Linked DNA regions of Prochlorococcus marinus XMU1411. The protein of the gene in region 1 interacts with the protein of each later gene in a pairwise test. Links are inferred from orthologs where the notes say so. Each region holds a gene or a part of one and is shown on either strand. Other genes may lie near its edges. The genes, in order: HA145_RS03075 and sfsA.

Evidence for each region.
Region 2: the proteins of HA145_RS03075 (region 1) and sfsA interact in binary tests that used the Escherichia coli proteins (3 or more experiments, as listed by UniProt). The link is inferred for Prochlorococcus marinus XMU1411 from one-to-one orthologs.

What each region holds. Positions count from the first base shown.
Region 1 is NZ_JAAORI010000003.1:240,341-257,933, forward strand. What follows is about bases 5,900-8,826. They hold HA145_RS03075 (glutamate-5-semialdehyde dehydrogenase), read left to right. Parts: upstream 5,900-6,671; coding sequence 6,672-7,982; downstream 7,983-8,826. Other genes in these bases: HA145_RS03070 (translocation/assembly module TamB domain-containing protein), read left to right, coding at 5,900-6,605; folB (dihydroneopterin aldolase), read left to right, coding at 7,995-8,357; HA145_RS03085 (esterase/lipase family protein), read left to right, coding at 8,363-8,826. Also shown: HA145_RS03050 (CocE/NonD family hydrolase), read right to left, coding at 1-1,404; HA145_RS03055 (hypothetical protein), read right to left, coding at 1,412-1,678; HA145_RS03060 (DUF4332 domain-containing protein), read right to left, coding at 1,731-2,138; HA145_RS03065 (DUF2518 family protein), read right to left, coding at 2,150-2,593; more of HA145_RS03070, read left to right, coding at 2,709-5,899; more of HA145_RS03085, read left to right, coding at 8,827-8,956; HA145_RS03090 (M3 family metallopeptidase), read right to left, coding at 8,949-11,036; HA145_RS03095 (NAD(P)H-quinone oxidoreductase subunit 4), read right to left, coding at 11,049-12,590; thrB (homoserine kinase), read right to left, coding at 12,670-13,617; HA145_RS03105 (glucokinase), read right to left, coding at 13,623-14,660; thrS (threonine--tRNA ligase), read right to left, coding at 14,671-16,587; trpS (tryptophan--tRNA ligase), read right to left, coding at 16,591-17,593. UniProt on the Escherichia coli protein: Catalyzes the NADPH-dependent reduction of L-glutamate 5-phosphate into L-glutamate 5-semialdehyde and phosphate. The product spontaneously undergoes cyclization to form 1-pyrroline-5-carboxylate.
Region 2 is NZ_JAAORI010000002.1:179,538-193,240, forward strand. Bases 1,776-4,747 are described here. They hold sfsA (DNA/RNA nuclease SfsA), read left to right. Parts: upstream 1,776-2,877; coding sequence 2,878-3,618; downstream 3,619-4,747. Other genes in these bases: murJ (murein biosynthesis integral membrane protein MurJ), read right to left, coding at 1,776-2,806; HA145_RS01420 (ammonium transporter), read left to right, coding at 3,800-4,747. Also shown: glyA (serine hydroxymethyltransferase), read right to left, coding at 1-431; HA145_RS01400 (hypothetical protein), read left to right, coding at 669-920; HA145_RS01405 (DUF3181 family protein), read left to right, coding at 936-1,226; more of murJ, read right to left, coding at 1,223-1,775; more of HA145_RS01420, read left to right, coding at 4,748-5,260; HA145_RS01425 (4-hydroxy-3-methylbut-2-enyl diphosphate reductase), read left to right, coding at 5,350-6,546; HA145_RS01430 (DoxX family protein), read left to right, coding at 6,651-7,211; purH (bifunctional phosphoribosylaminoimidazolecarboxamide formyltransferase/IMP cyclohydrolase), read right to left, coding at 7,212-8,765; HA145_RS01440 (alpha/beta hydrolase), read left to right, coding at 8,799-9,416; HA145_RS01445 (DUF3155 domain-containing protein), read right to left, coding at 9,413-9,781; HA145_RS01450 (sensor histidine kinase), read left to right, coding at 10,034-11,170; HA145_RS01455 (adenosylcobinamide-GDP ribazoletransferase), read right to left, coding at 11,148-11,888; tRNA guanosine(34) transglycosylase Tgt, read left to right, coding at 11,987-13,105; HA145_RS01465 (photosystem II reaction center protein K), read left to right, coding at 13,140-13,280; HA145_RS01470 (Gfo/Idh/MocA family protein), read right to left, coding at 13,307-13,703. UniProt on the Escherichia coli protein: Binds to DNA non-specifically. Could be a regulatory factor involved in maltose metabolism.

The DNA.
Region 1 (17,593 bases):
CAAACAAATATTTGTTGGCTGCATTGTTATTTGATAGATGCATTCTTCACTTATTTTGGAGTTTTTAACCCTTAAGAATCCAGTCGAAAATTGATTCACCTCCTCATCACCTTCTTCAACTAGAGATAAAGCGAGGCAGATATCGAAATTAGGCTGATCACTTTTTACTGGGATTTCTAATTTGGGAACTCCTTTTAAGTATTGATCTTCTTTAAAAGAATTGGTTTGGAAAACACCTACATCAAGTCGTTTATCAATAATATTTCTATTAAACTTTCCCGGATTTTGACCTAAATGACCACCGTCAGATGGAGTAGGTCTCCATGGGTCATTAACAATTGTGAACCATCCTGATCCTTTTGAATTTATTGTCAGACTTCCATCTTCGACATTTACATTTGCTGTGCCATCACTTTTGAGCCCAAAAATAAATTCAGGGTAAAATTTATTATCTAATTCTTCCCATTTATTTAATGAAATATTCCATATTTTTTTCTCACTTTTTGTAGTCTTACAATTAAAATTTTCATCTGATTTTAAATGTTTATCAAAGAATTTTAATAAAGATTCTTGCGATTCTTCCCACCAATTTAGATGTGTCGCATTCCCAATAATCATCTCTGGACTGCCACCGGCTTCTTTAGATTTTTTATAAAGATCAAAAGCACCTTTTAAATGTGGATCCCAAAGCCCCCCAATAATTAACATGGGTTGTTTAATCCATGTTGAAATTGGCTTAAATTCTTCAAAGGGGCTACCATTATTTAAATTTTTAAGCCATTCCAAAACAAAGCTATTAGGGTCATATTTTTTTAAAATATTAATTCCTTCCCTTAAATAACTATCATTTTCTAAGGCTAATCTGATCATTTCCCACTCAAACAATTTATTTTCTCTTTTCATTTTTAGTGCTGCGATTTGAAGTCCCCATGTAATATTGTTGTGCCACCAATATGCTCCACCATCCGCGCACCAATGATCCTTAATATTCATCCCAGTCATTGCTGGAGATAAACAATCGGGGGGCTTTGAATTTAATTCACTAGTTAGTTGAGTAAATCCTTGATATGAAAAACCATATAAGCCAAGTTTGCCATTACATTCTTTTAGAGACCTTACCCATTTATGTGTTTCAGAAGTATCGCTAGCTTCTTGAGAAAAACCATTAAAAACCCCTTCAGAAGAACCCATACCTCTGACATCTTGAATTATTACCATATATCCTTGGGAAGCCCACCATTCAGGATGAGCATAGGTAATTGTTGAAGCTATCTCCCTGCCATAAGGTTGTCTCATTAATAATGCAGGCCATGGCCCATTACCATTAGGTAACCAAATTCTTGATATAAGTCTTATCCCATCTCTAAGTACTAGAGACTTATCAAACCATCTTGAACCAGACATTTAGGCTTTAGATAATGTCCGGACAATGCAGTCCAATGACGTAAATTGAAAAGATCTCTGCGTTAACAGGAGTTAACTTTTGTTTGTTTGATATATATTCTATAGCTTTATCTGAACTAGCTGAAATACCTTTTGAATTAAACTCTCTTAACTTATTACATAAATTTCTAGCTTCATTTGGATTCTTTTTTACACTTTCTAACAAGTTAGATTGACTAAAAACAGGATACAAAGAGTTGAAAAACAAAAATAACAAAAATAATAAAGGTTTCATTATTACTAACTTTTTTTAAATTCTACATTAAAAAATTTTTTTATCCAAGATTTCAAATAGATTTGTAGATTTGACCAGCTTTTTTAATCCATTCTTTTAAGAGAGTAAAAGTTGTGCCTGTCTCGGTTTTTATTCTAAGAGTTCTTTCTAATCTGCCAATTTTGCGTTCTAATTCGTAAGGAGTAGAAAGTGCTAATGATTTAACAGAAGATATACCGCAATGTAAAAGTAAATATGCTTTCGGTGGAGCAATTCCAATTTCTTTTTGAAAAATAGCTATAGCCCTAATTTTCTTTAGATTATTCAACGTACATAGCGAAGATTTTCTTAGAATCTCATTTATGTCAAGGTCAGAAAGATTACTTAGTTTTTCAAAGTCAGTTAGATTATTTTGAATAAAAAAAGATTTTTCATGTCTAAAGTTATTTGGTAAAAAATCTAAAAAGGTTTTGATTTCCATTATTTTACAAACTAATTCATCTTGACATTCTTCTGAACCTCTCCTATAACTAATGGCTTGCTTACACCATCTGAAATTTTTTCAAGTTTCCTTATCTTTATTTTTACATTCGCACCAGATCTGCTACCTTTCCTTAAGTTTTCCGATAATTGTTTTAGAGTTGGTTCAATAGACTCTTCTGGGAAATCATTATCTGCTTTAGCAATAATCAAATCGAAACCATTGTCATAAACAATTGGAACATATTTTGCATCTTCTATTATTACTTTTTCAGTATAACTTTGTATAAATGCCCAACTGCTTAAAGAAAGTAATAATGAGAAAATGGTTGCTCCTATTATTCGAAATTTAAAGCCAAAATTAAATATAAAAGCTGCTATGGTGCAAATAAAAAGAAATACTCCAAAGAATCCAAAAATTTTGGGTGTGTTCTCTAATAGTTCAAAAAAAGACATTTAGTGGCTTTGACCTGATTAATTTCTTATATTTTGTAAGCCTACTCTATTTTCGGGCTCTAACTTGAAAAAAATTAGATCTCTAAATTTAAATACTAAGATTCTTTTAGTAGGGATGCTTTTCCCCTTAGGTTTTTTAGGGACTTTTTTATTAAATAATTTTTTAAAAGAAACTTATAGTTCTAGGAAATTAGAATTAGAAGAAAGTATTGAGAATCTTTTAAATAAAAATGTTGAATTGGGTGATTATGTCGGGATTAGATTTCTAGGTTTTTCTTTAGGTAATTCAAAAATTAATGATAAAAAAGATACAGATTCTGTAATTAAATCTAAAAATGTATATGTGGGCATTATGCCTTTTAGCTCTCTTTTAAAACAAAAATGGATAGTAAAAATAAGTCCTGAGCAAACTGCAATTAATATCGATAGAGATTTTTTTAAAAGGGATAAACCTTATAAAAAAGATAGAAGTACAAAAAAATCAAAATTGAAATATGAATTGAACTTTAATTTAAATAAATATTCAGTCCTTAATTTTAAAAAGGCAGGATTAAAAACGAAAGTAAAAGGTAATTTTATCTACAAGTCAAGTAATAGACAAATTATTGCAAATATAAAATCAAATTTTGATGAAAAAGGTTTTTTAAAATTTAAATTTAATACAAAATTAAATCAAGACTTTTTAAAACTGGATTTATTTTCTAGGGGTTTAGATCTTGAGAGTTCTGAATATATTATTGGTAATAGAAAAATTAGTTTTAAAAAAGGTAACTTTAAATCTAACTTTAAATTTAATAAATTACCAAATAAAACATTTTGCAAAGGAAGATTTTCTTTTACTAACTTAAAAATACAATCGGAAGCTTTCTCAGAAAATATAAATTCAGATTCAACTAGTTTTTTCTGTAAAGATAATAATTTAATTGGTAATTCAGAAAAATTAAATTATGGAACTTTGACTTCGAATTTTTATCTAAATGTCCCATTTAATAAAAGTTCTAATAATATCGATCTAAAAGGAAGTATTGGATATATTAATAGCCTAAATCCAGATATCAAATTATCTGGTAATATTCCCTATTGGTTGGATAGAAGAGGTATTAATTTTGGTGATATAGATACTAGTTTTAAAATAAATAGAACTCAATTATCTAATTTAAATATTTTCAGAAAGAATGATATAAGGGGCTTTATTACTGCTAGAGGAGAATTAAAAGGAAGAATTACTGATCCTGATATTTCGATAAACTTTAATGTTGATTATCCACACTTTAAAGGTGTCCGTATTAGAGAAATATGGGAGGGGGATATTAAAAATAAAAATGATAAATTTGTTTTAAATATGAAAAACAGATACTCTCCAATTCCTTCATTTCTTTCTATAAAGTTTGATTATGATCTTAAATTAGATAATTTATCTTTTAGTAGAATTTTTAATTCTAATAAAGGAAACATAGAATTATTTAAGGAGAATAATAGTTATATTTGGAGAGCTAATAAATTTCCTCTTGATGAACTTGAATTATCTATAAGAAACAATCAATTCGATAGAATTGAAGGAATTATTAATGGTTCTGGATCAATATCTTTAGACCAGTCCTATCTTGATGGCAGACTGGCTTGGAGTTTAGGTAAATATAGAAATATAGAGCTAGATAATTCCTTATTTGATTTTAACTTTAATGAGAATTCTTTTAATATAAGCTCATCATTTTATCCAATTGATGGAGGAATAATTGAAGCAGAGTATAACTCAAATGCTAATAATAAAATTAATTTAGATTTTATTAATACTAGTACTATTTGGACAATACAGACCGCTATTGACATTTTGAATTTTGATAATAAAAAATTTAGTCAAACAAGTAGATTAAATATCTTGGATGATTTTGAAATAAATAAAGATAACAATTCGTTTAAAGAGAAGATTGATTTTATAAATAACTTTATTGAAAATAATAAAGCAAAAGATGAAAAGTTTAACTTGCAAAAATATTTTAATAAATTCAATAGTAGATATAATGCAGAAGTATCTATTGAGGGCGATAAACCAGGCAACTATAAAATAAATGCAGAATTAAATGGCTATCTTGATACTTCTAAAGATGATTACAAAAATAAAAAAGAAGAATTTTCTATTGATTTAAAAGGAGGATTATTAAGGGGTAAAGGTTCTTTAAGAATTAAAAAACTACCATTGAGTACTGCAAATATTTTTTTAAATCAATCAAGAGATTTTATGGGAGGGTTGGATATTAATTTATTTTATGATATGGATACAAAATCTTTCTCAAGTGAAATTGCTTCCAATAATTCATCAATAAAAAATAAAAAAATAGTATTTGATAAAGGACTAATTGAGTTTAAAAATTCTATTTTTGATATTGATTTTTCAGTATTAATAAATGACTCAGAAATTCCAATTAATATTGAAGGATCAATACCTATAAATAAATCAGATAAATTAGATCTTAGATTAATTGGAAATGGAAAATTTATTGAGTTAATAGATATTTTTGCTGATGAATACTTTACCTTTAAAAAAGGTGATGTGAATCTTAGAATGATTCTAAAAGGAACCTTAGAAAAACCTATCTTAAATGGATTTCTCGTAATTAAAGATTCTGAAATTGATTTTTTCAACAATATAATAGAAGACATTAATAGCACAATAATTTTTGATTTTGATTCTTTAGAGATCAATAATCTAAAAGCAAATTCTGAAGATTCTGGAAAGATTTTTATAAAAGGGTCTTTGCCTTTTTATGGTAGGAACGATTCCGAGAAATCAGAAATTAATTTGATAACGAATAGATTTACTTTAAAGAAAGATAATTTTAATTTTTTAATAGATTCAGATATTGATTTAAGTGGATCATTTGAAAGTCCTGTTTTGGGAGGTTCTCTATCTTTTAATAATGGATTTATTAATTTTAATAGCACCAATCAAAATATTAAAAAAGAAAATAATCTTATACGAAAAGAGGATAAAAAAGATTGGCCAGAACTCTATTGGAATAATAATGAAAATATTGAGATAATTTCAAATGAAACAATTTTGAATTCAGTTCTTTTGGGAGAAACTTTGCCTAATTATTTGGATAATTTAAGTTTTAATAATCTTAAATTAAAACTTGGTCCAGATTTTAAACTTCAATATTCAGAAATAGTTCAAGCTTATTTAGATACCAAATTAGACCTTAATATAAACGGAAAGGTAGGTAAAGATTTAAATGCCAGAGGTCTAATTTATCTTAAAAAAGGTATAGCTAATCTTTATACTACTCCATTTAAACTTGATAAAAATAAAGATAACTATATTTTGTTTGCATCAAGAAGTGGCGTTGTTCCATTTATTAATTTTTCTCTGGTTAGTAAAGTTCCAGATTCTATAATACCTATAAGTGAAAATAATGAGGATTTAAATATCTCAGGTGATCTTGATGTAAATGAGACTTCTAGTGGTTTTGGATCATTTGGTATTGGTAATTCAAGGCTTATTAAAATTGAAGCTTCTTATGAAGGATTTTTGGATCAATTATCTTTTGCAGATGAAAATAAAAGAATTCAATTAAGGAGCACGCCAAGTTATAACAGATCACAAATAATTGGTTTAATTGGAGGTAATTCAGCAAATTTAATAAATAGGGCATTTATTTCCCAACTTAATAATGCTGATGCTTTTAGTGAAAGATTTCAGTTATCTTTATATCCAGCTTTAATAGAAAATAATGATTCCTTAAATAATATTTTTTCCAATGAAAATTTAGATATAGAAAATGATGGTCAATCATCCTCTAATGAGGAATTTTCTTCTCAAGCTTGGGTAGCCGAACTAGGGCTTGATATTACTGATGCGATAAATTTTTCCTTTCAAACGGTTCCAGGTAGAGATGATATTTCACCTTTAGGAATTTTGACTTTTCAGGCCAATCCAAACTTAGAATTATTAGGTTCTTATGATTCCAATGGGGATTGGAAAAGTCAAATTCAATTATTTTTTAGATATTAACTCAGAAATAAATTTACTTTAAAGAATCGTTGATTTGAATTATTATTAAATTAACTAAAAATTATTATGGCTAATATCTTTGAAGTCCCTCAACCTGGTAATGATCTTATAGAAAAAGCTGATAAAGTTCGTTTGGCATCAATAAAAACAAGTCAAGCTGAAAATCAAAATCGAATTAAAGCCTTAAATTTTATGGCTGATTATCTAGAAAAAAATTCAAAAGAAATATTAGAGGCTAATAGCAGGGACTATAAAACAGCAGAAAAGAAAGGAATTTCAAAGGCTTTGCTCTCAAGATTAAAGTTATCCCCAGAAAAATTAAATTCGGGAATTGAAGGAGTGAGAAAAGTTGGAGACTTGGCTGATCCTGTAAATCAAGTTCAAATAAAAAGAGAGCTTTCAAAGGGATTGATCTTAGAAAGAAAAACTGTACCCATTGGAGTGTTAGGGGTTATTTTTGAATCAAGACCTGATGCCGTGATGCAGATTAGTTCTTTAGCAATAAGATCAGGTAATGGAGTAATACTAAAAGGTGGTAGTGAAGCTAATTTAACAAACACTGCAATAGTCAATGCCTTACAAAAGGGTTTATGGGAATCAGGTCTTGATTCAAATGCAATATGTTTACTAACAAGCAGAAAAGATAGCATGGCGATGTTAAATCTTGAGAAATACATTAATTTAATAATTCCAAGAGGAAGTAATGAATTAGTCAAATTTATTCAGGAGAATACAAGAATTCCAGTGCTAGGCCATGCTGATGGAATTTGCCATTTGTTTATAGATATTGAGGCAAATGTAGAGATGGCTTTATCAGTCGCTTTGGATAGCAAGATTCAATATCCTGCAGCATGTAATGCTATCGAAACTTTATTAGTCCATAAAGATATTGCATCAACTTTTCTAGAAAAGGCTATACCTTTGTTTCAAGGCAATGATGTTAAATTAATTGGGGATAAGAGATCAGTCGAATTAGGTTTAAAGTATGAGGCTAGTTTAGAAGATTGGCAAACTGAATATTTGGATTTAATTTTATCGATAAAAATTGTTGATAATATGGAGGAAGCAATCACACATATTCAAAAATATAGTTCAAAACATACAGATGGAATAATTACTGAAAATTCAATTACTGCCAATAAATTTATGAATTTAGTTGATAGTGCAGGTGTTTTTCATAATTGCTCTACAAGGTTTGCCGATGGCTTTAGATATGGATTCGGAGCTGAAGTTGGTATATCTACCCAATTACTTCCACCAAGGGGACCTGTAGGTCTAGAAGGTTTGGTAACTTATAAATATTTTCTGAAAGGCGATGGGAATATAGTTGATGATTTTTCATCCGGAAAGTCTATATTTACACATAAAGATCTTTAAAAATTTTTAAAGATGGAAACTTTCTTAAAAATTGAGAATATTAAACTTTGGGCTAGGGTTGGCGTTCTTGATGAAGAAAGGGAATTAGGTCAACTATTTAGTTTAGATATATTTTTGTGGACTGATTTTGAAAATTGTACAGTAAATGATGATATAAAAAAAACAGTTGACTATTCTAAATTAGTTCAAATTTTAAAAGATCAATCTAAAAAAATATATTGTTTTACAATCGAAAAGTATTCAAACGCAATTTTAGAAATCATTGATGAAGAATTTAATCTTTCTAAAATTAAAATTATTTTGACAAAATGCAATCCTCCAATAACAGGTTTCGATGGGAAGGTTTCAATAGTAAGAATTCTTGAAAATAATTAAAAGTATTGGAAAAAAGAAATCCCATTATATTGATTCATGGTCTTTGGAATACTTCAAGTATTTTTTCTTCTATTACCTCAAAACTTGATAATATTGGAATTGAATATTTTGCCCCAACTCTTAAGCATTCATATGGAATGACTTCAATTATTGATCTAACAATAATATTAAACGAATTAATTTTAGACAAATACGGTTTAGAAAAAGAAATAGATATTTTAGGATTTTCTATGGGAGGAATAATTGGTAGGTACTGGCTTCAAAAATTTAAAGGATATAAAAGAACAAGAAGATTCATATCTATAGGCTCCCCTCACAAAGGAACATTGATGGCTCAATTAATACCTAGTTACCCTTTTAGAGGAATATCAGAAATGAAAATAAATAGTGAGTTTTTGAAAGAGCTTGCAAATAATGATTTTTTTCTTGATGGTATCGAGTGTATAAATTTCTTTACTTATTGGGACCTAATGGTATTCCCAAGCTGGTGGACTAATTTAAATTTTGGAAAGAAAATATCAGTAAAAGTATATAAACATAGAAATCTTGTGAGAAATAAATCTGCGATTTACAAAATAATCAATGAAATTATCAATTAGCTCCAGAAAGACCTAAGTGTCTTATTAAGGAATCTGTTTGTGGTTTTCTTCCCCTGAATAGTTTGAATATGTCTAATGGAGGTAAGCTTCCACCTAAGCTAAGTATTGTATCTTTAAATTTCTTGCCTATTGACTTTAAATTTTCAGGATTTTCTAGATCAGCCTCTTCGAACATTGAAAAGGCATCGGCACTTAGAACTTCAGCCCACTTATAGGAGTAATATCCTGCAGAATATCCTCCTGCAAATATGTGACTAAAACAACAAAGAAATTGATCTTCTTGAATTGGTTCAATAACAGTAGTTTGTTTTGCAATTTCTCTTCTTATTTCGTCTGCTGTTTTGCCTTGGTTTTTATCAATATTACTGTGTAATCTGAGGTCTGTAATTGCAAAATGTAGTTGTCTAAGAGTAGCCATACCACAATTAAAAGTTCTATTCTTTAGGAGCTTCTCAAAATTCTCATCGGATAATTTTTCTCCTGTTTTATAGTGATTAGCAATATTCATAAGTGTATTTTTATGGAAACACCAGTTTTCCATAAATTGACTTGGAAGTTCGACCGCATCCCATTCAACATTATTGATGCCAGCTGCTTGAGGAAGATTTACAGTAGTAAGCATGTGTTGAAGACCATGACCAAATTCATGGAAGAGTGTCTGAACTTCTTCAAAACTCATCAAACTAGGTTTATCTTTTGAAGGTGGAGTCTGATTACAAACAAGATAAGCTACAGGAAGTGTCTTTTTGCCAACATTATTTTTATTCAAACATTCATCCATCCAAGCCCCTCCTCTCTTTGATTCAGGCCGAGAATATGGATCAAGGTAAAAAGATGCTATTTTGTTATCTTCTTTGTTAAGGATATTAAAAAATAAAACTTCATCATTCCATAGTGGCGCCTTGTCAGTTGCCTCCACTACTTTAATTTCAAAAAGCTTCTCACTTAATTTAAATAAACCTTTCAAAACATCACTTAGTGGGAACCAAGGTCTCAAAGACTCCTGATCCAAATTCAGCTTTTCCTTTCTAAGCAGTTCAGACCAATAACTAATATCCCATGGCTCAATATTCTGCGATTTTGGAAAACCATTAGCTTTAGAGAACTTATCGAGCGTTTCTAATTCGATTTTTGCGGTTTTGAATGCTGGTTCTCTCAATTCTTCTAAAAGCTTCTCAACATTTTTAATTTCTTTCGCCATTTTCGTTGACAAACTTAGTTCTGCCCAATTTTTATAACCGAGAAGATTAGCCTGTTTAGTTCTAAGAGATAATATCTCTTCTATAATTTGAGAATTATTATTTTCTCCTTTAGAAGCTCTCCCAACGAATGCCTTATATAGTTTTTCTCTAAGGTTACGGTCGGTGGAATATGTCATAAATGAAGTATAAGTTGGAATATCTAGACTTAATTTCCAAGGACCATTTTTAATATCAACTTCTTCATCTTTTTTTGACTGATTGTGTGCAGAAATTGCCATCAATTCAAGAACTCGTTCAGGAAGACCATCAACTTCAGATTTTTTATTTAATATTAAAAACCATTTGTTAGTGGCATCAAGAACATTGTTGCTGAAGTCTGTTGAAAGTTTTCCAAGCTTTTCTGAAATTTTATTGAATTCTTCTTGATCATTTGTTTGCAGTGAAATTCCTCTATGCTGCATCTCAAGAATTTCCTTATCTAAAATTCTTTCCTTGATTTGATCAAAGTTATTCGTATCTTTAAGTTTGACTAAACAATTGTAAATTATTTTACTTTGTCCAAATTTATTACTCAAGCTAATAATCTCTGGAAGAAATTTTGAATAAATATCTCTAAGACTTTCAGAATTATTTACAGCATTTAGATGACTTATTACACCCCAACTCCATCTAAGAATTTCATTGACTTCATTTAATGGATTTATTACCTTATCCCAATTTAAATCATTTTGAATCAAATAATTAGATAAATTTTTCTCTATGTTTTTAAAGTCTTTGTCTATCTTCTCTAGTACTACTGGAAATTGTTTACTTATGTTTTCGGGAGTAAATTTTTTAAATTCTGGTAATTCTCCATATTTAAAAATTGATGTATCCATTTATAAAAAAATTTAATTAACTAAATTTGGGATTAATCCTATTAACTTAGCTAAAGTAAGCTGCTGACTGAGAGCATTGGTGGAAGATTCGTATAAATTTATGGCGATTTTCGGCCAAAAACCTATTACTAAAGTAGGCAATAATAAACTGAAACCAATCGTTAATTCTCTACCATTCATTTCTTTAACCGTTGCTAGTGCAGGAATTCTAGGGCCAAAGAATACTCTTCTACACATGGATAGTAGATATATTGGTGTTAGTACTAGACCAATAGCTGCTATTAGGATTGTTATTGATCTGAAGAGAGAGCTGAAGCCCTCCTGACTAGTTATGCCTAGAAATACAGTTATTTCACTAATAAAACCGCTCATGCCAGGCAATGCGAGGGAAGCTAGAGAACTTGCTAAGAAAAATGCAAAAGTTATTGGCAAAACCTTTGCTAAACCTCCCATATTTGGGATGGAAAGAGTGTTTGTTCTTTCATAGAATGAGCCTGTAACAAAAAACATAGCAGCTGCAATAAGCCCGTGGCTAATCATTTGAAGCATGGCTCCACTTATGCCCAATGCATCCACGGCTCCAATTCCTAAGAGAACAAAGCCCATATGACTTACTGAGCTACATGCAATTCTCCTTTTAACATTATCTTGTGCGAATGCATTTAGTGCTCCGTAAATTATATTAATGATCCCAAGAATAATTAATGCAGGTGCAATTTGCAGATGTACTTCAGGTAATATTTGTACATTGAATCTTAAGAGAGCATAGCCTCCCATTTTTAGAAGTATTCCGGCAAGTAACATTGATACAGGGGCATTAGCCTCACCATGCGCATCGGGTAACCAAGTATGAAGAGGAAAAATAGGAAGTTTGACTCCAAAACCAATTAAAAATCCTAGATAGGATAATAATGCTAGGCTACCTGTTACGTGTTTATTGGTTAAATCAGTAATATTTAAAGTAAAGGTATCACCACTCAAGGCAAGTGCTAATCCGCTAATGAGTATTAATAAAGATGCTAAAGCTGTATAAAGAATAAATTTAGTTGCAGCATATAATTTCTTTTTCCCTCCCCAAATTGCAATAAGTAGGTATACGGGAACTAACTCAAGTTCCCAAGCTAAGAAAAATAATAAGAAATCTTGAGAGAGGAAAACTAGTGCTTGAGCTGATGCTTGAATTAATAAAAGAGCAAAATATAAATTAGATTTTTTCTTTATTTTCCAACTTGCGGCAGCTGATAAAAATGTAATTAACCCACTCAAAGCTACTAATGGAGCAGATAATCCATCCACGCCAAGTGACCACTCTAAGCCTATGGATGGTAACCAAGCAGCTCTTTCTATAAGTTGCAAAGAGCTATATGAAGGGTTAAATTTTTGGAAAAGCACTCCAATAATTAGTAGGAAATCTATAAATAAAAAACTTAATGAGATATTTCTAGGGAGTGTATTATCTTCTCCTTCTCTCGAACTCAAGAAAGGCATTATTAATGCTCCAATTAGAGGCAGTAAAACGATAGAAGATAGCCATGGAAAAGATTCTAAATTCATTTATGGAATGAATAATTTTTTTATTCTAGTTGAAGTTGTACTAGCTTGAGACTATAACATTAAAAATGCCTAAGTAAAACTACTTAGTAGGCATAGTGCTAAATTGACTGCCTGTTGTTTGAACGTTTAAGAATGGTGCTCTACTTGCTACACCTGACTTTTCCCATGCTTTTACCATCGCTTGACTGACAGATTTGCCATTTTCCTTTTTACACAAAGCCAAGATACTTGGTCCAGCTCCACTAATTGCGCATCCGAAAGCCCCCGCTTTTAGTGCAGCATCTTTGACTTCAAGTCCTCCCTTAATAAGTTTCCATCTGTAAGGTTCATGTAACTTATCAAACATTCCTTCTCTTATTAGTTCATCATTTCCTGCTTTTAATCCATTTAGTAATAAAGTAAGTGCCCCCATATTTGTCACTGCATCAGATATTGGTACATTTTTAGGCATAACCTTTCTTGCTTCACTTGTGCTCAAACGAATAGCAGGTATTGCTACAACCGCTTTAATGGAGTCGTGCCAATCACATCGTATGATTCTCCATCTTTGAGAAGAAGAACGGGCTGTCAAGCAAAGCCCCCCTAATAGAGAAGGGACTACATTGTCAGGATGACCTTCTATGTCAATGGCAAGTTCTAGGAGTTTTTCTTTGGACAATGGGGAGTTCATTATTGCATTTGCTCCAATTAGTCCAGCAACTATTGCTGTAGCACTACTTCCAAGTCCTCGGGCAGGTGGTACGGCCAACTTAACTCTTGCTTCAAGTGCAAAAGGATTCATTTTTGCACTTTCCCATACCTTCTGAGCCGCTCTAAAAACTAAGTTTTCAGGTCCTCCTCTTAAATGATTGCCATCTGTACTTTCCATTATTAAATCAAATCTATCTCCACCACCTTCAATTCTTGTAAAAATAAATTCATTATATAGATCTAATGCTGCTCCAAGGCAGTCGAACCCAGGTCCTAAATTAGCAGTTGTGGAAGGTACTGTTACTCTTATTTTTTTACCTACTTCAGGAATAGACATTTTTGTTATTTTGTTTTTAAAAGCATTTTTGCCCTGCAGGCTGCACTAAAGAGTCCAAATTCTTCATCTAAAATTACTTTCAAAGGTATAGTTCTAAGAATATCTTTTAATCTTCCTTTATCAAAAAATTGTTTCATAAATAAATTCGATTTAAAGTTTTTGAAATGTTTTGGTGCGGTTCCTCCAGAGATCCACAAACCTCCAAAGCATAGTTCTTGAAGAGCAACATCTCCCAATAAAGAAGCATAAGCATTTAACCATATATTCTCAGCTTCAATCATTAACTGATCACCCTCGTTCGAAAGAGAACAAATTTTTTCTGGTAGTTCTTTTCTCAAGGCATCGGAAATATTAATTCCTTTGAAATATTTTTGTAGAGGATGGTATTTAGCATCAGATTTGCTAAGTCTCCACTCGGCTATTCTTGACAAACCAGTACCGCTAATAATTCTTTCACAAGATATCCTTTCAACATTTAGATAATTTTTGAGCCAAATCTTTAGTTCCCATTCTGATTTTGATTTCGGCGAGTATTCGACATGTCCACCTTCGCTAGATAAAACTATTACGTTACTGCCTGATATTATTCCTCTAGCGATACCTAAACCAGTCCCAGCTCCAACAATGGCATGTAAATCTTTGTTAGCTCCTTGAGAGGTTGATCCATTTTGGATTATGGAATATTGACTTTTTTTTAAAAAAGGTATTCCATAAATTTGCACTGCAAAATCATTTATTAGCTCACAACTTTTGAAATTGAACTTATTTTTTAAATCTTTCCCAGAAATATTCCACGATAAATTAATAATATTTGCGTTGTCATTAGATATAGGACCCGCCACAGCGAAACAAGCTGAGGAAGGATAATTAAAGTTTCGGCATTCATTTTTGAGAAAATCTTCAAGTATTAATTCAAAAGAGGCCCATTCAGAAGAAATATATTTCTTTTTTAAGATTAAATTGGGAGAATTACCATTTACATCTTTTTTGTATATTCCCAATAGAACCTTCGTCCCTCCTAAATCACAAGCGAGAAAATTCATATATTTAAAATTATTCTGTTCTCCCTTTTTTTTCTATTAATTCGTCCATTAATTTGAATATTTCGGGTAAATTGAAAATTCCTAAATTTTTCCCATCTAAAGCTCTTAAGGCTACTGAATCAGTTTCCTCTTCTTTATCTCCAATAACTCCAATTAAGGGAACTCTCCCAAGAGTTGCCTCCCTTATTTTATATCCTATTTTTTCATTTCTAATATCAACTTTTGCTCGATAACCCCTAGAACTCATTAATTGATTAAACTCTAAACACTTTTCAATATTTCTATCGGTAATGCTTAATAAAATTATTTGATATGGTGCAAGCCAGATTGGAAATTTAGCTTCATATTGTTCAATTAAAATCCCAATAAATCTTTCAAAGGATCCTAAAATTGCTCTGTGAAGCATTACTGGATTTCTTTTTTCATTATCTACATCAATGTAAGTGGCATCCAATCTTATTGGCATTGAGAAATCAACCTGAATTGTTCCACATTGCCAGACTCTATTAAGACAATCTTTTAATGAGAATTCTATTTTTGGGCCATAAAAAGCACCTTCCCCAGGTTGAAGTTCCCATTTTAGATTCTTATTATCGAGAGCTTTGGTAAGAGCCTCTTCTGATTTATCCCAAATCTCTTCACTTCCAACCCTTTTTTCAGGACGAGTTGATAATTTAATAATGATTTCATTAAAACCAAAAGTTTTATAAACCTCGAAAACAAGATCAATAAAAGTAGATACCTCTTCTTGGATTTGTTCTTCTGTGCAAAATATATGTGCATCATCTTGAGTAAAGTTTCTTACTCTCATCAATCCGTGTAGTGCTCCAGAGGGCTCATTTCTGTGGCAAGAACCGAATTCAGCAAGACGAATAGGTAAATCCTTGTAACTTTTTAAACCTTGATTAAATACTTGAATATGGCATGGACAATTCATTGGTTTAATTGCATAAGTTCTATTTTCTGATGCGGTAGTAAACATATCATCTCTGAATTTTTCCCAGTGACCGGATTTTTCCCAAAGTGATTTATCAACAGCTTGTGGGGTTTTAATTTCTAAATAATTATTTTTTTTAAGTATTCCTCTTATGTATTCTTCCAGTACCTGATAGATTGTCCATCCATTCGGATGCCAAAAAATCATTCCTGGAGATTCATCTTGTATATGAAAAAGTGAATGTTTTTTTCCAAGTTTTCTATGATCTCTTTTTTCAGCCTCTTCAATTCTTTTTAAGTAGTCATTGAGTTCTTTTTCTTTAGCCCATGCAGTTCCATATATTCTCTGTAATGATTCATTCTCGCTATTACCTCTCCAGTATGAACCTGATAATTTAAGTAACTTAAAGTGTCTCAAATGTCTTGTGTTAGGTACGTGAGGCCCTCTACACATGTCGATATATTCTTCGTGCTTATATAAATTGATGAGACCTTCTTCAGGAATTTCTTCAATTATTTTTAATTTAAAAGTCTCATCTCTTTCTTTAAAAGTTTTAATTGCCTCTTCTTTAGAAACTTGTAAAATTTCAACGTCATAGTTTGTTTTTATTAATTTATTAATTCTATTTTCGATTTTTATTAAATCTTCAGGAGTAAATCTGTATTCAGAGAAAATATCGTAATAAAAACCATCTTCAATTACAGGCCCAATAGCCATTTTAATATCAGAGTAAATTTGTTTAACTGCATGACCAATAAGGTGAGCGAAGGAATGTCTTATTATTTCAATTCCTTCTTTATCTTTTGATGTGATGATTACAACTTTGGAATCTCTATTTATAGGAATAGTTGCATCAATTAGAACATCATTTACTTTCCCAGCAATTGTTGCTTTAGCTAATCCAGCCCCTATACTCTGGGCAATTTCTAGAATAGTTACAGATTTTTCAAAAACCTTTTTTGAACCATCAGGCAAGGTAATTATTGGCATAATTTATTTCTCCATTTCAAAGAATCCCAATTTTGATTTAACTCTTTTTAAAGTCTTATTTGCTAAATCTTCAGCTTTTTCCTTCCCTTGATCAAGGATTTTATTTAGTTGATAGGGATCATTAATTAATAATTTATATTTTTTCTGAATAGGTTCTAGTGATTCAATAAGTTGTTGAGTAATTAATTTTTTAAATGTCCCCCATCCAGTCTCTAAGAATTCATTTTCACATTGAGAAATCTCTTTGCCAGTTAATATTGAATAAATCATCAATAGATTTTTAGATTCTGGTCTCTCAGGGTTGTTAAATTCAATTCCAATAGAACTGTCACTTTTTGCTCTTTTAATTTTTTTTGTGATTATTTCAGGAGGATCTAATAAGTTAATGCGACTGCCCTCATTAGGATCACTCTTGCTCATCTTCTTTGAACCATCAATTAAACTCATTATTTTTGAACCATTCTTCATAATAATTGGCTGAGGGATTTTTAAAATATTTTTATCTTTACTAAATCTGGCATTAATTCTTTGTTGTGCAATATCTCTGGCAAGTTCAAGATGTTGTTTTTGATCCTCTCCAACTGGTACAAAGTCAGCATCATACAGAAGGATGTCTGCCGCCATCAGGATCGGATAGTCAAATAATCCAATAGATACATTATTACCCTGTTGTATAGATTTTTCTTTAAATTGAATCATTCTTTCCATCCAATTTATTGGGGTCATGCAATTTAATATCCAACAAAGTTCTGAATGAGCAGAAATTTGACTTTGGACAAAAATTGAGCATATTTCGGGGTCTATCCCACAAGCAACGTACAAAGCCGCAGTGGAAAGAGTATTCTTGGATAATTCTTTAGGATTATATGTAGCTGTGATTGCGTGCAAATCAACTACACACAGAAATGTTTCATATTGATCTTGAAGCGCAACCCAATTATTAATGGCCCCAAGCCAGTTCCCAATGTGTAAATCACCAGTTGGTTGAACTCCAGAAAGAATTCTT
Region 2 (13,703 bases), on another replicon or contig:
TAGTGAACTGCATTGAACCACTTACCACTCATATTTACTGGAGATCCATGAGTTAGATGTCCACCATGAGATAAATCCATCCCCATGATTGTGTCGCCAGGTTTAAGTAAACTAAGGAAAACTGCAGCATTTGCCTGTGCTCCACTGTGGGGTTGCACATTAGCCCAATTTGCATTAAATAATTTTTTCGCTCTCTGTATAGCTAATTCTTCGATTTCATCAACAAATTCACATCCTCCGTAATATCTTTTTTGAGGTAATCCCTCTGCGTATTTATTTGTAAGGACAGATCCTTGAGCCTGCATGACGGCAATTGATGCGAAATTTTCGCTTGCGATTAATTCAAGATGAGTTTCCTGTCTATTTTTTTCAGAGTTAATAAAATTGGATATTACTGGATCACTTTCTTTAAGATTTTGAAGGATATTCATTTAATTTAATAAGTAATAACCATAATATAGACGATATTTTTTAGAAAAATATAAAAAGAATATTTCATAATTTTAAACGCGCCTGGAGAGATTCGAACTCCCGACACCCTGATCCGTAGTCAGGTGCTCTAATCCACTGAGCTACAGGCGCATAATTATGTAATATCTCTGTTTCAGGGTCTCTTAGTCAACTAGATTTCAGGTAAAATATCTATTATTAACAATCTATTTTTTAATATGCCTATAAAGTGGTATGGAAATGGTGATTTAGAAGATCCCATCTATAAACATTTTTCTCGAATCGTAAATTTTGTTATCCACTGCATGATATTTACTGCAATTGTAAGTGGCACTTGGCTTTTAAAAGAAATTAAATATGAAATCGCTTTATTTAATAATTTTGCAATTTTCTGGTCAATTCTTTTAGCCTCTCATTTACTTTTTGTAATTATAAAAAAACCTAAAGATCCTTCAAAACAATCAACTTAATTTTATTTTTAATTTATGGACTCTCAGATAGGAATAAGTGATCTGGAAAATATTATTTCAGAAAAGCTTTTTATAAAAATAGAAAAGTGGAATTTATATCTTGGAGATGCTGGCCTATCTAGACATCTTGCTATTGAATGTATCAGCAATAAAGATCAAGGCCCATTGGAGGCTGCAAAAATAAGTTTGAAATCAATAAACGTAAAAGTAGGGGATGGTGTTAACAATATTCCACTTATTAAGTTAATCACTACCTCGCAAATTCAAGAATTAGGGGAGATTTTGGAAAGTTTTTTTGAAAACTAAATCTTTTTTTTATAAACTTTAAATCCATTTACTTTCAAGTATTTTGTAAGTAAAAAATAGATTATAAAAAAAGTTAGAGATCCAATTATCAATAATAAAAATTCTCCGAGATTTGAATTGAAGTTATTTGTAGTTTTGAAAATAGTAAAACAAAGTGTGCTATCTATAAATGCTGCTAGTGACATTAGGATAATTTTCCTTAATAAATCCAAGTTAGGTAAATGGATATTTTCATTTCTCAGATTAAAAGAAAGCAAAATACAAACTATAAAATTGACTATTACTGAAGATAAAATAATTCCTACAACTCCAAAATTATATGTTGAAAGATTTCCAAAATTTTTAATTGGAGCACCAATTAAAAACCAATCAAAAAAAATATTTAATATTATCCCTGCAAGTGAAGACTTAAAAGGGAAGTTTGTTTTTTCTATTGAATAGTAAGTTCTTACTAATAAATCTCTATAAAGATAAAAAGGTATACCAACTGCATAAGCAATTAATATATTCTTTACTTTTAAAGCCGCTAAATAATCAAAAGATCCTCTTTGAAAAACTAACTGTACTATTTGATTATTAAATGTTATGAAAAATCCGCTTAAAAAAATAGTCGTCAAGAAACAGTACTCTATTCCAGAGATCAATTTTTTTTGAAGTCCTCTATAGTCTTTATCACTTCTCAATTTTGAGAATTTTGGAAGTAATGGCAAAATCAAAGAGTTAGATAATATGCCTAATGGGGCTTGTATCAGAAAGTTTCCGTAAGCTAGTCCTGATGCTGCTCCTTGAAAACTTGAAGCGAAAAACATATCGATAAAAACATTAATTTGGCTGAGACCTGAAGAGATAGATGCTGGAATAATTAGTTTAAAAATCCTTCTCTCTTCATCATTAAATAATTGGAAGTTTGATTTTAATCTCAAGAGACCGATTTTATTTATTTCCGAAATTTGAATAACGAACTGAATTAAAGTTCCTGTCAAAGTTGCAAAAGCTAGTAATCCCGAATAAGTAAAGAGATGAGAATATGCATTTTCTTGATTGAAAATCCAACTTAATAAAATAAAAAAAATAGTAGTTAGGCTTGTTATTGCTGGACTTATACTTGATAAAAAGAATTTTCTTTGGGAATTTAAGGCGCCAAAGCTCAAACCTATGAAGCCAGATAATGGGATACAAGGTGTAAGTATTTTTAATTGGTAAGTGGCAATAGACTTAGCTTCGTAACTTAAATTGGGGGCTAATAATTCAATTAATAAACTGGAATTAAAGTAAATCAATATAGCTAAACCAATTAATAATATTGAAAGTTTTATGCTTACTTGAGTTAAAACAATCCCTCCATTTTTTTTGTTAAGGGGAGTTAGAACTGCAACCACAGCGTTGTGTAAGGGACCGTTAATTCCTCCAATGATTATTAGCAAAAAACCAGGAATAATATAAGCATAATTAAATGCGTCGTATGTTACCCCAACTCCAAAAGCAGCAGCTATAAATATTTGTCTTATACATCCAGCTAATTTACTAAGACTAGTACCAAACGAAATTGAAAAAACATTATTTTTTAAAAATGAATGCATTTGGATTTGTACAAAATTTTCAAGAAGTTTAAGTTTCAATTATATTTGATTTTTAACTTACAACATATTTTATGAATGATCGGATAATTGAATTTGAACCATTAATTGAAGGGGTTTTTATTAAAAGGTATAAAAGGTTCCTTGTAGATATAAAATTAGATAGTGGAGAGGTAGTAACTGCACATTGTGCTAATACAGGTCCTATGAAGGGACTTTTGAGTGAGGGAGCAAAAGTAAGAATAAGTGTGTCCCCTTCTCCAAAAAGAAAATTACCTTTTACTTGGGAACAGATATGTGTTTTAGATTCAAAAAATAATGAGGTCTGGGTGGGAATTAATACTTTATTTGCAAATAAGTTAATCAAAAAGGTTATTGAGAAAAATTTGCTAAGCCAAATAATAGGTGAAATAGAGACAATCAAATCGGAAGTCCCTTATGGAAAAGATAAAAAAAGTAGAATTGACTTTTTTTTAACTCCAAAATCTTCAAATCCTGATAATCGTAACATTTACATAGAGGTTAAAAATACGACCTGGATTAAAGAAAATGTAGCTCTATTCCCAGATACAGTAACGAAAAGAGGTCAAAAACACCTCATTGAATTAAAGGAATTAATTCCTGAAAGTAAAAGTGTTTTAGTACTTTGTATTACAAGAAAAGACGCTTGTTTTTTTGCCCCTGGAGATGATGCAGATCCCTTGTACGGCAATCTTTTTAGAGAATCTATAAGTGCAGGAATGATAACTATTCCATGTTCCTTTGAATTTCATAAAGACCACATAACATGGAATGGAATTAAACCCTTAAAATAAAAGAGAAACTTGATATTTTGAAATCAAAAAAAAATTAGTTTTCAAATTTAACAAGTAATTTTTTAAGGTGCAACTATAAAAATGGTATCAACAACTACTAGACATGGATAAGTTTTTTGAATAAATTTAAATTTGAAAGGAAACAGCACAAACTGTTTTTTTGCAGATCTAATTTTTTTTTATGACCACTGCTTTGCAAACGCCTCAAAGGCGCTCTAGGTCCAAACTTCAAGATGCAAGTCTTGTTAATGGACCTATGCTCCTTTTGAGGAGTATTCGAGGATTTAGTTCAAACCGCTCTATGTTGTGGCTTGCAACTGTTCCCTTAGCTTTGTTTGGTTTAGGTATTTTTAATCTTTCAGCTCACGCAGCTGATTTACCTGAGTTGAATGCAGCTTTTCTTGCTAACAATTTATGGCTTTTGATCGCTACTATTCTAGTGATCTTCATGAATGCCGGTTTCGCTATGGTTGAGGCAGGTATGTGTCGTTCTAAGAACGCTGTAAACATACTTGCTAAAAACCTATTCGTATTTGCTCTAGCTGTAACTTCTTATTGGTTTATCGGCTATTCATTAATGTACGGAGGAAGTGTTGCTGACGGATGGCTTTATTTTGGAGGCTTATTTTTTGATCCAACAGTTACTGCAGATATGGTAACTGACGCTGGATTAGTCCCAACTGTTGATTTCTTGTTCCAGTCTGCATTTGCAGGAACTGCAGCAACTATCGTTTCTGGTCTTGTTGCTGAAAGAGTTAAATTTGGAGAATTTGTTGTTTTTGCGATTGTATTAACTGCATTTATTTATCCAATTGCTGGTAGCTGGAAATGGAATGGTGGCTGGCTTGATTCTTTAGGTTTTGTTGATTTTGCTGGTTCTTCAATTGTTCACTCAGTTGGAGCATGGGCAGGTCTTGTAGGAGCTATGCTTCTTGGACCAAGAATCGGCAAATACTCTGATGGAAAACCACAGGCTATGCCAGGACACAATATGGCTATAGCTACTTTGGGTGCATTAGTTCTATGGATAGGTTGGTATGGATTTAACCCCGGTTCTCAACTTGCTATGGACCAATGGGTTCCATATGTTGCTGTAACAACTACTTTGGCAGCAGCAGCTGGCGCTATTGGAGCAACTATTGTTTCAACATTAACTTCTGGTAAGCCTGACCTTACAATGATTATTAATGGAATCCTTGCAGGATTAGTTAGTATCACTGCTGGTTGTGGCGATATGACACTTGCTGGTGCCTGGTTTGCAGGACTAGTTGGTGGAATTATCGTTGTATTTTCTGTTGCAGCACTTGATGCTGCTGAGATCGATGATCCTGTAGGTGCATTCTCTGTTCACGGAGTTTGTGGTGTATGGGGTACTGTAGTAATCGGTCTATGGGGTACAGCTGTACAAGGAGATGGTGCTGGTATGGGTTTGTTTAATGGCGGAGGTATTAGCCTTCTTCTAATACAAGCTCTTGGAGCTGCGGCTTATGCTATTTGGACACTAGTTACTTGTTGGATCGCTTGGTCTGTAATTGGAGGATTATTCGGTGGAATCCGAGTATCTGAAGAGGAAGAGACTCAAGGTTTAGATATAGGGGAGCATGGAATGGAAGCATATCCAGACTTTGCATCTGCTAAATAATCTAACTTAAAATTGATTTTAGAAACCTGACTTATGTCAGGTTTCTTTTTTTTTACAAAAAATTATTTAAAATGTTGTAATATCAAAAGATGGATACCCAAGCTTTTAGAAGATCTCTTCATCACTCTGATAGATATAATAGAAGGGGTTTTGATTCTCCTACAAAAAGAGCTCAAGCACTAGAAGAAGCTTACCAAAGTGATTTGATAAGTTCTATAAGAGATAATGGTTTCACTTACACTAAAGGTAGACTAAATATTAAATTAGCTCAGGCCTTTGGTTTCTGCTGGGGAGTTGAAAGAGCTGTAGCAATGGCTTATGAAACTAGAAGACATTACCCTAATGAGAATATTTGGATAACAAACGAAATTATTCATAACCCTTCAGTTAATGATCATTTAAGAAAAATGAATGTAAAATTCATTTCAGCAAAAAATGGAATTAAAGATTTTTCATTAGTTTCTAATGGGGATGTAGTTATATTGCCTGCTTTCGGAGCTACTGTTCAAGAAATGAAACTCCTTCATGAGAAAGGATGTCATATTATTGATACAACTTGTCCATGGGTTTCTAAGGTTTGGCATACCGTGGAGAAACATAAAAAACATGTTTTCACATCTATAATTCATGGAAAATTTAAGCATGAGGAGACTCTCGCTACTAGTTCATTCGCAGGTAAATATTTAGTTGTACTTGATCTAGAAGAAGCTAATTATGTATCTGAATATATTCTTGGTAGAGGTAATAGAAATGAATTTATGAACAAATTTGCTAAAGCATGCTCTAATGGATTTGATCCTGATAAAGATTTAGATAGAGTCGGAGTTGCTAACCAGACAACTATGCTTAAAAGCGAGACTGAAGAAATTGGGAAGGTTTTTGAAAGAACGATGTTAAAAAAATTTGGACCAGAAAACTTAAATAGTCACTTTTTAGCTTTTAATACTATTTGTGATGCTACTGAAGAAAGACAAGATGCAATGTTCTCTTTGGTTGATGAAGATCTTGATATTCTTGTTGTCATAGGAGGCTTTAATTCTTCTAATACTACTCACTTGCAAGAAATAGCAATAACTAAAAATATTTCCTCTTTCCATATAGATACTCCAGACAGGATATCAGTTGAAGAAAATTCAATATTACATAAACCACTTGGTTCAGATTTAGAACTTAAAAATAATTTTTTACCCAATGGAACCATAAACGTTGGAATAACCTCAGGTGCATCGACTCCTGATAAGGTTGTTGCTGATGTTATTGAAAAGTTAATTAATATAGCTTCTTGAATATCGATTCTCATTATTAACTTTGCTTATTTTCTTTAATTTATTAGTTACTTAATTCCACAAGATCTACTTTATTAACTAGAATAATGAAAAATTTATGAAGTATGGAAGACAAAGCACAAACAAATCAGGTTTCAGCTGCAAGTATGAATAGAACTAAAGCGCCTCAAAAAGTTGAAGTTGTTGTTGCTAATTCATCTTCAGGATCAGAAGTTAATATCCTTGGAGAATTATCGATTTTTGTTTTAAGAATTGGTTTTTGTGCTTTGATGATTCATCATGGCCTAGAGAAACTACAGGACCCTCAGGGTTTTGCTGAGTTTGTAGTTGGTAAGTACTTCCCATTTTTGCCAGGTGATCCTGTTATTTGGACTTTTGGAGCTGCAATTACTCAATTAGTATGCCCATTAGGATTAGCTATAGGAATTTTTGCAAGGCTTTCTTCTCTTGGCCTATTCTCCACTATGGCATTTGCTGTTTATTTTCATCTCCTAGATACTGGACTAGAAGGTTTTCCTCTAGCAGTGGTTGAGGGTCATAATTATGCTTTTGAATTGTCTTTTATATATGGGGCTATTTCTCTTTACTTTCTATGCGCAGGTCCAGGAAGACTCTCTTTGTTCAGAAAAACCAACAAGATTACATATTATCCAAAATCAACTTAGCTAATGTAAGAAATGCCTTTTTTGTGTAAATACCATAGATATTCCTTTTGAATTACACATATCAATACTTTCTTGGTCTCTTAGACTTCCACCAGGTTGAATAATAGCTTTTATCCCGTATTCATTTGCAAGTTCTACAGTATCTGCAAATGGGAAAAAACCATCGCTTGCTAAGACAGCATCAGAACATAACCTCCCAGCTGCTTTTAACGCAATTTTTGCAGCTCCAACTCTATTCATTTGACCAGCTCCAATACCAATAGTTTTTTGGTCTTTAGCAATAACAATGGCATTAGATTTTACGTGTTTACAAATTTTCCATCCAAAATTTAGATCTAATTGAATTTGATTACTTGGATTTTTATTAGTTACTGAAATCCAACTTTCAGTCTTTTCTTTACTATCGTCAGTATCTTGAACTAATAATCCTCCCATTATTGATTTAGTAGAAGTTTGACTCTTTTTTGGCAGTTGATCTTTTGAAAACTTTAAAATTCTTAAATTCTTTTTAACTTTTAAAATTTCTAAAGCTTCCTCATCAAAAGATGGAGCGACGACACATTCTAAGAAAATATTTTTGAGGTGAATTGCAGTCTCACTATCAACATTAGAATTAAAAGCAACAATCCCTCCAAATGCACTAACTGAGTCGCACTCCAAAGCGTTCAAAAATGCTTGAGAAGCTGAATTACTTATAGAGGCACCACAAGGATTATTGTGTTTTAGGATAACAGAAGCAAATGTGTCGGTTGTAAGTTCATCTTTTTCTTTGTAGCCAAATTCTAAAACTGTTGAAAGTGCCGACTCAAGATCCAATAGATTGTTATAACTTAAATCTTTACCTTGTAATTGTTCTGCTGCGTTCCATCCCATGTTACTTAAACCATACCAGAAAGCTTTTTGATGAGGATTCTCCCCATATCTTAAGGTTTTGATTAGTGGATAAGATTCAATATATTTGGAAGATTGTAAACCTCGTTCTTTGCTTATCCAATTAGATATTGCAGTGTCATAATCTGCTGTATGTTGAAAAGCTTCAAGTGCTAATTTTGCTTTATATGACTCTTTTAATTTACCTTTTTTGCTTTCTTCAAGAAAATTTTGATACTGACTAGGATCTACTAAAACGGAAACGTCTTTATGATTTTTAGCTGCTGAACGAATCATTGATGGCCCTCCAATATCAATATTTTCAATAGCATCTTCCCATTTAGCTCCTTGATCTACAGTTTTTTTAAAAGGATATAAATTGACAACAACTAAGTCAATTAAACTAAGATTGTTAGCTTCTATATCTCTCTTATGTTCCTCGTCAGTTCTTTTAGCTAATATCCCCCCGTGTATTTTTGGATGTAAAGTTTTAACTCTTCCTCCAAGAATTTCTGGAGAATTAGTAAAATCTGCAACTTTAATAACTGGAATTTTTGCCTCTATTAGATATTTGGCAGTTCCTCCACTTGATAGAATTTTATAATTAAATTTTTCTACCAGTTCCATACAAAATGGGATTATATTTTTTTTATCAGAAACACTTATTAAAGCTAGTGGTGACATTATGGGAAAGTTTACTTACTTAAGAATATAAACATGAAATATGCTATCGATCATGAATTTGTCTCGATTAGCTCTCAAACTGCAACTCATAGAATTATTTTGATGCATGGTTGGGGAGCTGATTCGGATGATCTTTTAACATTTGGAAAGGAGATGACTGAAAAAATAAATCTTGATTTTGAGGTAATTTCTTTGAGGGCTCCTGGATTACATCCAAGTGGTCAGGGAAGACAGTGGTATGGATTATACCCACATGATTGGAATGGAGCTGAGGTTGAAGTAAATAAGCTTTTGGTTACATTAAAAAAATTTGATACTAATCACATTCCACTAAGAAAAACAATTTTATTGGGTTTCTCTCAGGGGGCGGCAATGGCAATTGATGTAGGATTTAAATTAAATTTTGGATTAATTGTTGCTTGTAGTGGTTACCCTCACCCCAACTGGAACCCTGGAGAAAAATGCTCGCCATTGATTATTAGTCATGGAATAAATGATGACGTTGTGCCCATAGATGCTTCTAGGACTATTTATGAGATGGTAAAAAGTAAGTCTTCTAAATTTTGTGAATTATTAGAATTCGATGGATTTCATCAAATAGATTCAAATTTAATTAATTTTATAAGTTCAAATATAAGTATTATTTTTTAAACAAATGCATATTCGTATTCTTCAATCTCTTCCCAATCATCTGCAGTAAGTTCCAAACCTTCAAATATTTTTTCTTCACCAATTCCTTCAACTACAACTTTTAGTGATGGGAATAGAAAATGATTTTCTTCAGCATATTGGGCGCTAAATAACCCTTTTTCACCCCAAAAAAACCTATCAGTGGTATGTTCATTTCTTCTGACATTGAAAACTGAAGGCGCAGATAGACCATTTTCAGCTATGAATCTTCTTGCTGCTGTAACTGGTTTATGTTTGCCAGTTTCGATATGATATATGGGTACATGTGCCATTACTCTTTGGCCAGCCAATCGTCTTCTGCTGATTCTTTTTCTTTTTTTTGACATTGATTGGTACTCCCGAAATTATTAATGAGATTAGTGGAATTTATTTTTACTAATCTTATATATGTGATTTTAAATTCACTTCAAATTACATAGAGGACCCATCAACCCCTGATGTAGCTTAAAATATGATTAAATATTCATATTTAAGGCTGGCTAAAGTCAGACCTCTTTATATATCTTAATACTTTTTTCATATTTTACAAGCCCTTTTTCAAGTTTTTTTTTAAAAAAATTCTCAAAAATTTATTAATTATGAATATTTCAAAAAAATTTGAAGAATTAATCATAAAACAGCTAGAGAGTTTTGGCTGCTCAATGGGAGTGACTAATTTAGTTATGTATCTTGCTTCAGCTAAGCAAGGAGCTAAAGCATCTTTTGAAATAATTGGTCAATGGCCACAAATTGATAGGCTTCTATTATCAATAGAAGATGATCCTTCACTAAAAGTTTCATCTCCTAATAGAAGATGGTACCCGCTTCAAGAAAACGATATTCTACTGGGTGTCCTAAGGGTAGAAACTGATTTAAAAGAGGCGAATTGGCCAGTATCACTTGATTCCAGATTAAAAGCGCTTTCAATATCTTTAGCTAAATGCGTATCTATCGAATTAGAACGTCAAAATAAAAATGAAGAAATCAATTATTTGAAGAATCAGGTCAATGTCATAATCCATCAATTAAGGAATCCATTGGCTGCTCTTAGGACATATGCAAAATTACTAATAAAAAGACTTGGTTCAGATGATGACTCTATTGAGATAGTAGAACGCATGATAATTGAGCAAAAGCAAATTAATCAATATATGGACTCTTTTACTCAATTAAATTCACCTATTCAACTACCATTGGAAATTGGAGAAGAAAGATTATTATTGCCACCAAATCTAGATAATAAAAAGGTAATGACCGTTCAGAGCTTATTGAGGCCAATTTTAGAGAGGGGCAAGGCTAATGCGAACTTAGAGAATAGAGATTGGACTGAACCTTCTCTTTGGCCAGATTGGACATTATCGCCATTAAAGGCAAAATATGCTGTAATTGCTGAAATTGTGGCCAATTTATTAGAAAATGCTTTTAAATATGCCCAAAAAGATGCTGAGATTGGAATTACAATTACGAATAAAGGACTTTGTATATTTGATGATGGAAAAAAAATAACCAAAAATGAAAAAGAGCAAATTTTTGAAAAAGGTTTTAGAGGATCTGCCGCTAAGAAGAAAGACGGCACTGGTGTGGGCCTTTTTTTAGCGAGGAAATTAGCAAAACAAATTGGAGGAGAATTAAGATTGCTGGAAAATAACTCAATTGATAATATTGAGAAATTAAAAAATCTCAAGAAGAAAAATATTTTCTATTTAGAACTACCTATAAAAGAATTGCATGCGTAAACAACATTGCAGTTTCAACTAGTACAACACTTGCACCGCAGGCATCTCCATTGAAGCCTCCAATTTTTTTACCCAGTATGTATGGGATAGAATAGCTTAGAAAAATACCAACAAAAATAAGAATTAAAAATTTAATTAATATTGCTTGGGATGTAATTGAAACTAATTGGTATGCAGTGAAAATTAAAAGAAAAATTATAGAGATCAAAGATTCTTTTTTAAATCCATTCCAAAACTTTTTGTGACTTATAGACTTTTTCTTATAACTCATATATTCAAACTTTTCTATAAAAAATAAATTTGAAAATCTTCCCCAAAATAAGCATATAGGTAAAACAAAAATTATTAGGTTTTGAATTTTTAGTATGCAAGCAATTTGAATTAAAGTTATAAAAACTAAAGCTTGAACCCCAAAGGAGCCAACTTTACTGTCTTTCATGGCTTTTAAACGCTTCTTTTTACCCGCAAAAATACCATCGAAAGTATCCATTAAACCATCAATGTGTAGACCACCAGTAATCAAATATCCTGAAGCCAAGCAAATTAATGTAGATGCATAAATTGACCAAGAGTTTGTTTTTAAAAAAAGAAAAATATAACTCTGTATTGTTCCAATAAAAAATCCCAAAGGCGGCGCAAATTGTGCAATATTTTTAAATTCGGGATTAATTAAAGGTATCTTTGGAAATGTCGTATAGAAAATCCAAGATCCTGCCAAATTTTTTATTAAATATTTTTTGATGAGATAAAAATAGATTCAGTATTAAATAATAGGGTAGATTAATTAAAAAGGATCAAAAAATTTTATAAATTATCGTGTTTGAATTTGAAATTACATCGAATTGCATTAACACAGGGGCAAGAACTGGTATTTTTCATACACCAAATGGTCAGGTAAATACACCAAAATTTATGCCTGTAGGTACTTTGGCAACGGTAAAAGGGATTTCTTCTAAGCAATTAACCTCTACAGGGTCAGAAATGATTCTCTCCAATACCTTTCATCTTCATTTACAACCGGGAGAAAAACTAGTTAAAGAATCTGGCGGAATACATAAGTTCATGAATTGGCCTAAGCCTATTCTTACTGATTCAGGAGGATATCAAGTTTTCAGTTTGGCCAAATTAAATAATATTTCTGATAAAGGTGTGGAATTTAAAAATCCAAGAGATGGAAGTCATGTATTTTTATCACCTGAAAAAGTAATACAGATTCAAATGGATCTTGGATCGGATGTTGCGATGGCTTTTGATCATTGTCCTCCGCATACAGCTAACGAAAATGATATTGAGGACTCTTTACAAAGAACTCATTCATGGTTGCAAAAATGTGTTGAGACTCATCAGAAATCCAATCAAGCATTATTCGGCATAGTTCAAGGTGGTAAGTATCCGAGATTGAGAGAATATAGCGCAAAATATACAAGTTCTTTTGATCTGCCTGGCATAGCAGTGGGAGGTGTAAGTGTTGGTGAGGCAGTCGAAGAAATACACAGTGTAATTAATTACGTCCCGAAATTCTTACCAATAAATAAACCAAGATATTTAATGGGAATTGGCTCTTTAAGAGAAATTTCTTTAGCTGTGGCTAATGGGTTCGATATATTTGACTGTGTTTTGCCTACAAGACTAGGAAGACATGGGACTGCATTTTTTAATGATGAAAGATTGAATTTGCGAAATGCTCGATTTAAAAATGACTTTTCTCCTATTGACAAAACTTGTAAATGTGAGACCTGTAAATCCTATTCTCGAGCATATTTGCATCATCTAATTAGAAATGACGAAATTTTAGGCCTAACCCTCATAAGTTTGCATAATATTGCTCACTTAATAAGATTTACCAATGCAATTTCTACTGCAATTAGAGATAATTGTTTTACAAATGATTTCGCTCCTTGGAAAACATCCTCTATTGCTCACCATACGTGGTAACGTCTTATCATAATTAATTAAATTATTAAAAAAGGTGCTCACTCTATTTAATACATTCGCTGAATTGCCAGAGGCTTACAAGGCTTTTGCTCCAACTGTTGATGTTCTTCCACTTATTCCTTTATTTTTCTTTTTATTGGTATTTGTTTGGCAAGCTGCAGTTGGATTTAAATAAAATTCTTTTAGTTTAGATTGTTAGTATTAGAAAGGATTTTCGAGTAAAATCGCATCTCCAGAATTATCTACAGCACTTTCTATAAAATCAGCAATTTTTAATGCTCTTGAGGCTTGCTCACCATCTACCTCGGGCATTTCTTTACCCTGAACGCATTTAAGAAAATGCTCCAGTTCTGCATAGAGAGGTTCAATGGAGGTTGTGCTAACTTCTTCGACATATCCATCATTTCTATAAACTAATTCTCCATGCTCTGCCGTGTATGATTCATGAGATTTTCTATGGATTTGTAAAGAGTGATTTAAGAAATCAGTTTCTACTAGTCCATTTTGGCAGTGAGCACTTAAATTTCTAATTTTTTTATGACTCATTTTGCTAGCAGTTAAGCTTGCAATAACATTATTTTTAAAAACCAAAGTAGCA